DNA from 3 places in the Bacillus sp. BACIII genome. Region 2 is predicted to be linked to each of the others. Evidence: a T-box and tRNA genes for the amino acid it is inferred to sense, from the RefSeq annotation. Region 2 holds a T-box; the other regions hold tRNA genes.
The links. A T-box is a leader RNA that pairs with one kind of tRNA and senses whether it is charged. The one in region 2 lies ahead of thrS (threonine--tRNA ligase), so its partner is inferred to be a tRNA-Thr.
Positions count from the first base shown of each region.

Region 1: it has a tRNA-Thr gene. The T-box ahead of thrS (threonine--tRNA ligase) is inferred to sense a tRNA for this amino acid. The anticodon was not compared.
Region 3: it has a tRNA-Thr gene. The T-box ahead of thrS (threonine--tRNA ligase) is inferred to sense a tRNA for this amino acid. The anticodon was not compared.

Region 1 is NZ_CM174437.1:2,118,728-2,120,956, forward strand. It holds gene ACXN9U_RS10165 (hypothetical protein) at 1-107, shown strand, start outside; tRNA gene ACXN9U_RS10170 (tRNA-Leu) at 336-417, opposite strand; tRNA gene ACXN9U_RS10175 (tRNA-Leu) at 662-750, opposite strand; tRNA gene ACXN9U_RS10180 (tRNA-Cys) at 758-828, opposite strand; tRNA gene ACXN9U_RS10185 (tRNA-Gly) at 835-909, opposite strand; tRNA gene ACXN9U_RS10190 (tRNA-Gln) at 961-1,032, opposite strand; tRNA gene ACXN9U_RS10195 (tRNA-His) at 1,042-1,117, opposite strand; tRNA gene ACXN9U_RS10200 (tRNA-Trp) at 1,147-1,220, opposite strand; tRNA gene ACXN9U_RS10205 (tRNA-Tyr) at 1,231-1,315, opposite strand; tRNA gene ACXN9U_RS10210 (tRNA-Thr) at 1,327-1,399, opposite strand; tRNA gene ACXN9U_RS10215 (tRNA-Phe) at 1,403-1,478, opposite strand; tRNA gene ACXN9U_RS10220 (tRNA-Asp) at 1,491-1,567, opposite strand; tRNA gene ACXN9U_RS10225 (tRNA-Met) at 1,575-1,651, opposite strand; tRNA gene ACXN9U_RS10230 (tRNA-Val) at 1,659-1,734, opposite strand; tRNA gene ACXN9U_RS10235 (tRNA-Glu) at 1,745-1,816, opposite strand; tRNA gene ACXN9U_RS10240 (tRNA-Ser) at 1,853-1,943, opposite strand; tRNA gene ACXN9U_RS10245 (tRNA-Asn) at 1,949-2,023, opposite strand; rRNA gene rrf (5S ribosomal RNA) at 2,033-2,148, opposite strand.
Region 2 is NZ_CM174437.1:998,367-1,000,595, forward strand. It holds gene ACXN9U_RS05240 (LysR family transcriptional regulator) at 1-281, shown strand, start outside; T-box leader at 645-869, shown strand; gene thrS (threonine--tRNA ligase) at 921-2,229, shown strand, end outside.
Region 3 is NZ_CM174437.1:85,960-88,188, reverse strand. It holds tRNA gene ACXN9U_RS00545 (tRNA-His) at 1-53, opposite strand, end outside; tRNA gene ACXN9U_RS00540 (tRNA-Phe) at 74-149, opposite strand; tRNA gene ACXN9U_RS00535 (tRNA-Asp) at 162-238, opposite strand; tRNA gene ACXN9U_RS00530 (tRNA-Met) at 244-320, opposite strand; tRNA gene ACXN9U_RS00525 (tRNA-Ser) at 340-432, opposite strand; tRNA gene ACXN9U_RS00520 (tRNA-Ile) at 440-516, opposite strand; tRNA gene ACXN9U_RS00515 (tRNA-Met) at 519-595, opposite strand; tRNA gene ACXN9U_RS00510 (tRNA-Ala) at 616-688, opposite strand; tRNA gene ACXN9U_RS00505 (tRNA-Pro) at 693-769, opposite strand; tRNA gene ACXN9U_RS00500 (tRNA-Arg) at 788-864, opposite strand; tRNA gene ACXN9U_RS00495 (tRNA-Leu) at 874-959, opposite strand; tRNA gene ACXN9U_RS00490 (tRNA-Gly) at 979-1,053, opposite strand; tRNA gene ACXN9U_RS00485 (tRNA-Leu) at 1,063-1,146, opposite strand; tRNA gene ACXN9U_RS00480 (tRNA-Lys) at 1,158-1,233, opposite strand; tRNA gene ACXN9U_RS00475 (tRNA-Thr) at 1,271-1,346, opposite strand; tRNA gene ACXN9U_RS00470 (tRNA-Val) at 1,376-1,451, opposite strand; rRNA gene rrf (5S ribosomal RNA) at 1,475-1,590, opposite strand; rRNA gene ACXN9U_RS00460 (23S ribosomal RNA) at 1,642-2,229, opposite strand, start outside.

The DNA.
Region 1 (2,229 bases), 1.1 Mb from region 2:
AGATTCTTGGGGATTCTTCTCAAGAAAACAGCTTTGTAACTGTACCAGTAACCACGCCTACAAAGAAAGTGCGTCTGAAAACAGCTGGCTGTTTAAAGGTGTTTTGATCCCTGTCTCAAAAACAGGAGTCAGTCCCAGAGATGAAAATGAGACAGTAAACATTTTTGAGGAAATGGCCGCCAATGAGGTTCCTGTGTAAAATTTGTGCAAAAAGATTTAAAAACATATCGTTTTGTGTCTTGTTCTTCAAAAACGCAAAACGCCCCTGAACATTGGTAGACCAACATTCAGGGGCGTTTTGAAATTTCTTATCGGCTCTTATAAAGAGCAAGTAATACCGGTGGCCGGGGTCGAACCGGCACTCCAGAAGGAACACGATTTTGAGTCGTGCGCGTCTGCCAATTCCGCCACACCGGCATGTAATACGTCGTGTTCAACTGACGTATATAAATATAACATGCATTTTATAAAGTGTCAACGGTTTTAGTAAAGTTTTTTTATGGTAATGCAGTATACACAATAAAAGCAAGAAATTTATATTCATAGTCTTGACGCTTTTATTATATAAAAAAAGTGATCTGCAATATGCAAATCACTCTCATATATGTTTTGTAATATAAAAATTGATGACCAATTTAACATGTTGCGTCCTAAGTTAAATTGGTGCCGAGGGCCGGACTTGAACCGGCACGGTAGTCACCTACCGCAGGATTTTAAGTCCTGTGTGTCTGCCAATTCCACCACCCCGGCAAAAGAAAGGCGACACCCGGATTCGAACCGGGGATAAAGGTTTTGCAGACCTCTGCCTTACCACTTGGCTATGCCGCCGTAATTTGGAGCGGAAGACGGGATTCGAACCCGCGACCCCCACCTTGGCAAGGTGGTGTTCTACCACTGAACTACTTCCGCAGCATGTAAAGAACTTAATACATCTTATGCAGTTATTTTAAAAAAATGCAACTGGGCTAGCTGGATTCGAACCAACGCATGACGGAGTCAAAGTCCGTTGCCTTACCGCTTGGCTATAGCCCAATGATAATATGGGGCGATTGATGGGAATCGAACCCACGAGTGCCAGAGCCACAATCTGGTGCGTTAACCACTTCGCCACAACCGCCATAATCTAAAGATGAATAAATAATATAGTGGCAGGGGCAGTAGGAATCGAACCCACACCGGAGGTTTTGGAGACCTCTGTTCTACCGTTAAACTATGCCCCTATTTATAAAATGGTGGAGGGGGGCAGATTCGAACTGCCGAACCCTGAGGGAGCGGATTTACAGTCCGCCGCGTTTAGCCACTTCGCTACCCCTCCATCATTTAGAGTGCCGGCCAGAGGACTTGAACCCCCAACCTACTGATTACAAGTCAGTTGCTCTACCAATTGAGCTAGGCCGGCAAATGGTGGCTCGGGACGGAATCGAACCGCCGACACACGGATTTTCAGTCCGTTGCTCTACCAACTGAGCTACCGAGCCTTTTTATATAAATGGCGGTCCGGACGGGACTCGAACCCGCGACCTCCTGCGTGACAGGCAGGCATTCTAACCAACTGAACTACCGGACCATTTTTTTGGTTGCGGGGGCAGGATTTGAACCTGCGACCTTCGGGTTATGAGCCCGACGAGCTACCGAACTGCTCCACCCCGCGATGATAATGGTGGAGGATGACGGGCTCGAACCGCCGACCCTCTGCTTGTAAGGCAGATGCTCTCCCAGCTGAGCTAATCCTCCATCATATAAGTGACCCGTACGGGATTCGAACCCGTGTTACCGCCGTGAAAGGGCGGTGTCTTAACCGCTTGACCAACGGGCCCTGGTATTTTTTCGTTTGTTATGTATTAATAATTAGTGGCGGAGAGCAAGGGATTCGAACCCTTGAGACGGGGTTACCGCCTACACGATTTCCAATCGTGCTCCTTCGGCCACTCGGACAGCTCTCCATAAATGGCTCCGCAGGTAGGATTCGAACCTACGACCGATCGGTTAACAGCCGATAGCTCTACCACTGAGCTACTGCGGAATGAAGTCTGCCTGGCGATGTCCTACTCTCACAGGGGGAAACCCCCGACTACCATCGGCGCTGAAGAGCTTAACTTCCGTGTTCGGCATGGGAACGGGTGTGACCTCTTCGCCATCATCACCAGACATTTTAGTGACATGTATTATTATACTATGTATTTCAGAAAAAGCAAGAGTTTTTTTGAAAAAATTCTCTCAAAACTAGAT
Region 2 (2,229 bases):
TAAAAAACATATTGAAAGAAGAGGCAGTGCCTGAACATAAAATCATTGAATTCGGAACGCTGGAAGCCATTATTGGAGCGGTGCAGGCAGGGCTGGGTGTTTCCTTTTTGCCTGCGTCAGCCGCCCGTTATTTTCAAAACCGGGAAAATCTTTTTCATCATCAGCTCCCTGAACGTTTTCGGGATATGAATATATCATTCATCTACCGGCGTGATTTATTTTTGACATCGGCGTTTGAAGAACTGCTGAATGGATTAAAAGCGTTACCGAATGGAAGATGACGTAACAGGACAGCTGAATATGCCGAATTTTTTACCGATTTTTTTAAAAAAACTTTCTTTTCACGGAAATTTATGTATAATAAAAGAAAGTTTTTTCGGATAAAGAATCTGCAATGATAAGGACATGAGTCATTTTAACCGGCCATACAGAGAGGGGAGGCAAGGCTGAGACCTTCCCGGCACGAAGAATGGGCTTACCGCCTTTTGAGCTGTATCGGTGAACGAAAGCAGCCGATACCGTACAGCCGCGTTACGGCAACAATGAGCCGCCGCTTGAAGTGGCGGGAATTTGGGTGGAACCGCGGGTCTGACACACACTCGTCCCTTCTTTTGGGATGAGTGTGTTTTTATGTTGATATAAGAAAAATGGCAATGATAAGGACATGAGTCATTCGAACCGGCCATACAGAGAGGGGGGGCAAGGCTGAGACCTTCCCGGCACGAAGAATGGGCTTACCGCCTTTTGAGCTGTATCGGTGAACGAAAGCAGCCGATACCGTACAGCCGCGTTACGGCAACAATGAGCCGCCGCTTAAAGTGGCGGGAATTTGGGTGGAACCGCGGGTCTGACACACACTCGTCCCTTCTTTTGGGATGAGTGTGTTTTTATTTTCTTAAAAATAAAGGAGAGATCAGACCGTGAAGAAACCGCACATTGTCATTACTTTTCCTGACGGGAAACAAAAAGAATACCAGAAAGGTGTTACGTTAGAAGAGATTGCCCAATCAATCAGTCCGGGTTTGAAAAAGGCGTCAGCCGCCGGCAAGGTAAACGGATCGTTATATGACCTTAGAAGAAGCATTCATGAAGACGCTGAAATTGAACTATGCAGTTTTCAGTCTGAAGAGGGGCTGGGAGTGATGAGACACACAGCAGCGCATGTATTGGCGCAAGCGGTAAAACGTCTGTATCCGAAGGTCTGTTTAGGGACCGGTCCCGTTATTGAAAATGGCTTTTATTATGATTTTGACATGAATGAAACGATTACAGAAAGAGAATTGGCCGTCATTGAAAAAGAGATGAACCGAATCATTTCTGAAAATCCGGAAATCATTAGAGAAGAAATCTCCAGAGAAGAGGCAGAGCATCTGTTTGCTCACGAGCCGCTGAAGCTCGAGCTTTTAGCCGATATTCCGCATCATGATACAATCAGTATCTACCGTCAGGGCGACTTCATTGATTTATGCCGGGGGCCGCACTTGGCGTCTGCCGGTCAGATAAAAGCTTTTTCGCTCACTCATGTGTCAGGGGCTTATTGGCGGGGCGACAGCAATCAAAAAATGCTGCAGCGCATTTATGGGAAGGCATTTTCTTCAAAAAAGGAGCTGAACAGGCATTTTCAGCTGATAAAACAGGCGGAGAAGAGAAATCATCGAAAATTGGGAGCGGAATTACAGCTTTTTATGTTTTCAGAAGAAGCGCCGGGTATGCCTTTTTATCTGCCGAACGGTCAGTTCATCCGAAATACGCTTGAATCATTTCTGCGTTCAAAGCAGGATGCCTATCATTATCAGGAAGTGCGCACACCTATGATGATGAACCAGCGTCTTTGGGAGCAATCAGGCCATTGGGATCATTATAAAGAGAATATGTATTTCTCAGAAGCCGAGCATCAGCGCTTCGCGTTAAAGCCGATGAACTGTCCCGGCCACATGCTCATTTTTAAAGAAAAGCTTCGTTCTTATCGCGATCTTCCGATTCGGATGGCTGAATTCGGCCAGGTGCACCGTCACGAATTCAGCGGGGCGCTCAATGGCCTGCTTCGCGTCAGGTCCTTTTGCCAGGATGATGCGCATATTTTTGTAACGCCTGATCAGATCGAGAGCGAAATCACTTCAGCGCTTCAGCTGATTCACGAGGTGTACACCGCATTCAGTTTTTCCTATGATATTGAGCTGTCAACAAGACCGGACAATTACATGGGAAGCGAACATTTGTGGAACCGAG
Region 3 (2,229 bases), 910 kb from region 2:
CCCACGAGTGCCAGAGCCACAATCTGGTGCGTTAACCACTTCGCCACAACCGCCAAAACATATTAAATTAAAATGGTGGCTCGGGACGGAATCGAACCGCCGACACACGGATTTTCAGTCCGTTGCTCTACCAACTGAGCTACCGAGCCTTTTTATATAAATGGCGGTCCGGACGGGACTCGAACCCGCGACCTCCTGCGTGACAGGCAGGCATTCTAACCAACTGAACTACCGGACCATTTTTGGTTGCGGGGGCAGGATTTGAACCTGCGACCTTCGGGTTATGAGCCCGACGAGCTACCGAACTGCTCCACCCCGCGATGATGATTAAATTAGATATGGCGGAGGAAGAGGGATTCGAACCCCCGCGGGCTTTGACACCCCTGTCGGTTTTCAAGACCGATCCCTTCAGCCAGACTTGGGTATTCCTCCGTATAAGTGGTGGACCTTGTAGGACTCGAACCTACGACCGGACGGTTATGAGCCGTCTGCTCTAACCAACTGAGCTAAAGGTCCAATGGTAGCGGCGGAGGGGATCGAACCCCCGACCTCACGGGTATGAACCGTACGCTCTAGCCAGCTGAGCTACACCGCCAAAAAACAATTAAAATCAAGTGGAGCCTAGCGGGATCGAACCGCTGACCTCCTGCGTGCAAAGCAGGCGCTCTCCCAGCTGAGCTAAGGCCCCAAAGTGGTCGGGAAGACAGGATTCGAACCTGCGACCCCATGGTCCCAAACCATGTGCTCTACCAAGCTGAGCTACTTCCCGATTTTTCAAAAGTATGTATGGCGCGCCCGAGAGGAGTCGAACCCCTAACCTTTTGATCCGTAGTCAAACGCTCTATCCAATTGAGCTACGGGCGCAACAATAAGTGCCGAGGGCCGGACTTGAACCGGCACGGTAGTCACCTACCGCAGGATTTTAAGTCCTGTGTGTCTGCCAATTCCACCACCCCGGCATGGATGGTATAGTTTAGTTGGAGCGGAAGACGGGATTCGAACCCGCGACCCCCACCTTGGCAAGGTGATGTTCTACCACTGAACTACTTCCGCGTTTGGCAATGCGGATGAAGGGACTTGAACCCCCACGTCTGTAAAGACACTAGAGCCTGATTCTAGCGCGTCTGCCAATTCCGCCACATCCGCAAGAAAAAACATGGTGAGCCATGAAGGACTCGAACCTTCGACCCTCTGATTAAAAGTCAGATGCTCTACCAACTGAGCTAATGGCTCTTTTTACAAGAGACTTATATAGTATAACATATAAAAGTGGTGCCGGCAAGAGGACTTGAACCCCCAACCTACTGATTACAAGTCAGTTGCTCTACCAATTGAGCTACACCGGCCTAATACGCCAACTTATGTATAATAGAAATGGTGGAGGATGACGGGCTCGAACCGCCGACCCTCTGCTTGTAAGGCAGATGCTCTCCCAGCTGAGCTAATCCTCCATATATTACACTTACGTGTAATGGCTTGGCGGCGTCCTACTCTCACAGGGGGAAACCCCCGACTACCATCGGCGCTGAAGAGCTTAACTTCCGTGTTCGGTATGGGAACGGGTGTGACCTCTTCGCTATCGCCACCAAACCATTGAGAGTGTTCTCTCAAAACTAGATAACAGTAAGCATACATTCAAAAATGGTTAAGTCCTCGATCGATTAGTATCTGTCAGCTCCATGTGTCGCCACACTTCCACCTCAGACCTATCAACCTGATCATCTTTCAGGGATCTTACTTCCTTGCGGAATGGGAAATCTCATCTTGAGGGGGGCTTCATGCTTAGATGCTTTCAGCACTTATCCCGTCCGCACATAGCTACCCAGCGATGCCCTTGGCAGAACAACTGGTACACCAGCGGTGCGTCCATCCCGGTCCTCTCGTACTAAGGACAGCTCCTCTCAAATTTCCTGCGCCCGCGACGGATAGGGACCGAACTGTCTCACGACGTTCTGAACCCAGCTCGCGTACCGCTTTAATGGGCGAACAGCCCAACCCTTGGGACCGACTACAGCCCCAGGATGCGATGAGCCGACATCGAGGTGCCAAACCTCCCCGTCGATGTGGACTCTTGGGGGAGATAAGCCTGTTATCCCCGGGGTAGCTTTTATCCGTTGAGCGATGGCCCTTCCATGCGGAACCACCGGATCACTAAGCCCGACTTTCGTCCCTGCTCGACTTGTAGGTCTCGCAGTCAAGCTCCCTTGTGCCTTTACACTCTGCGAATGA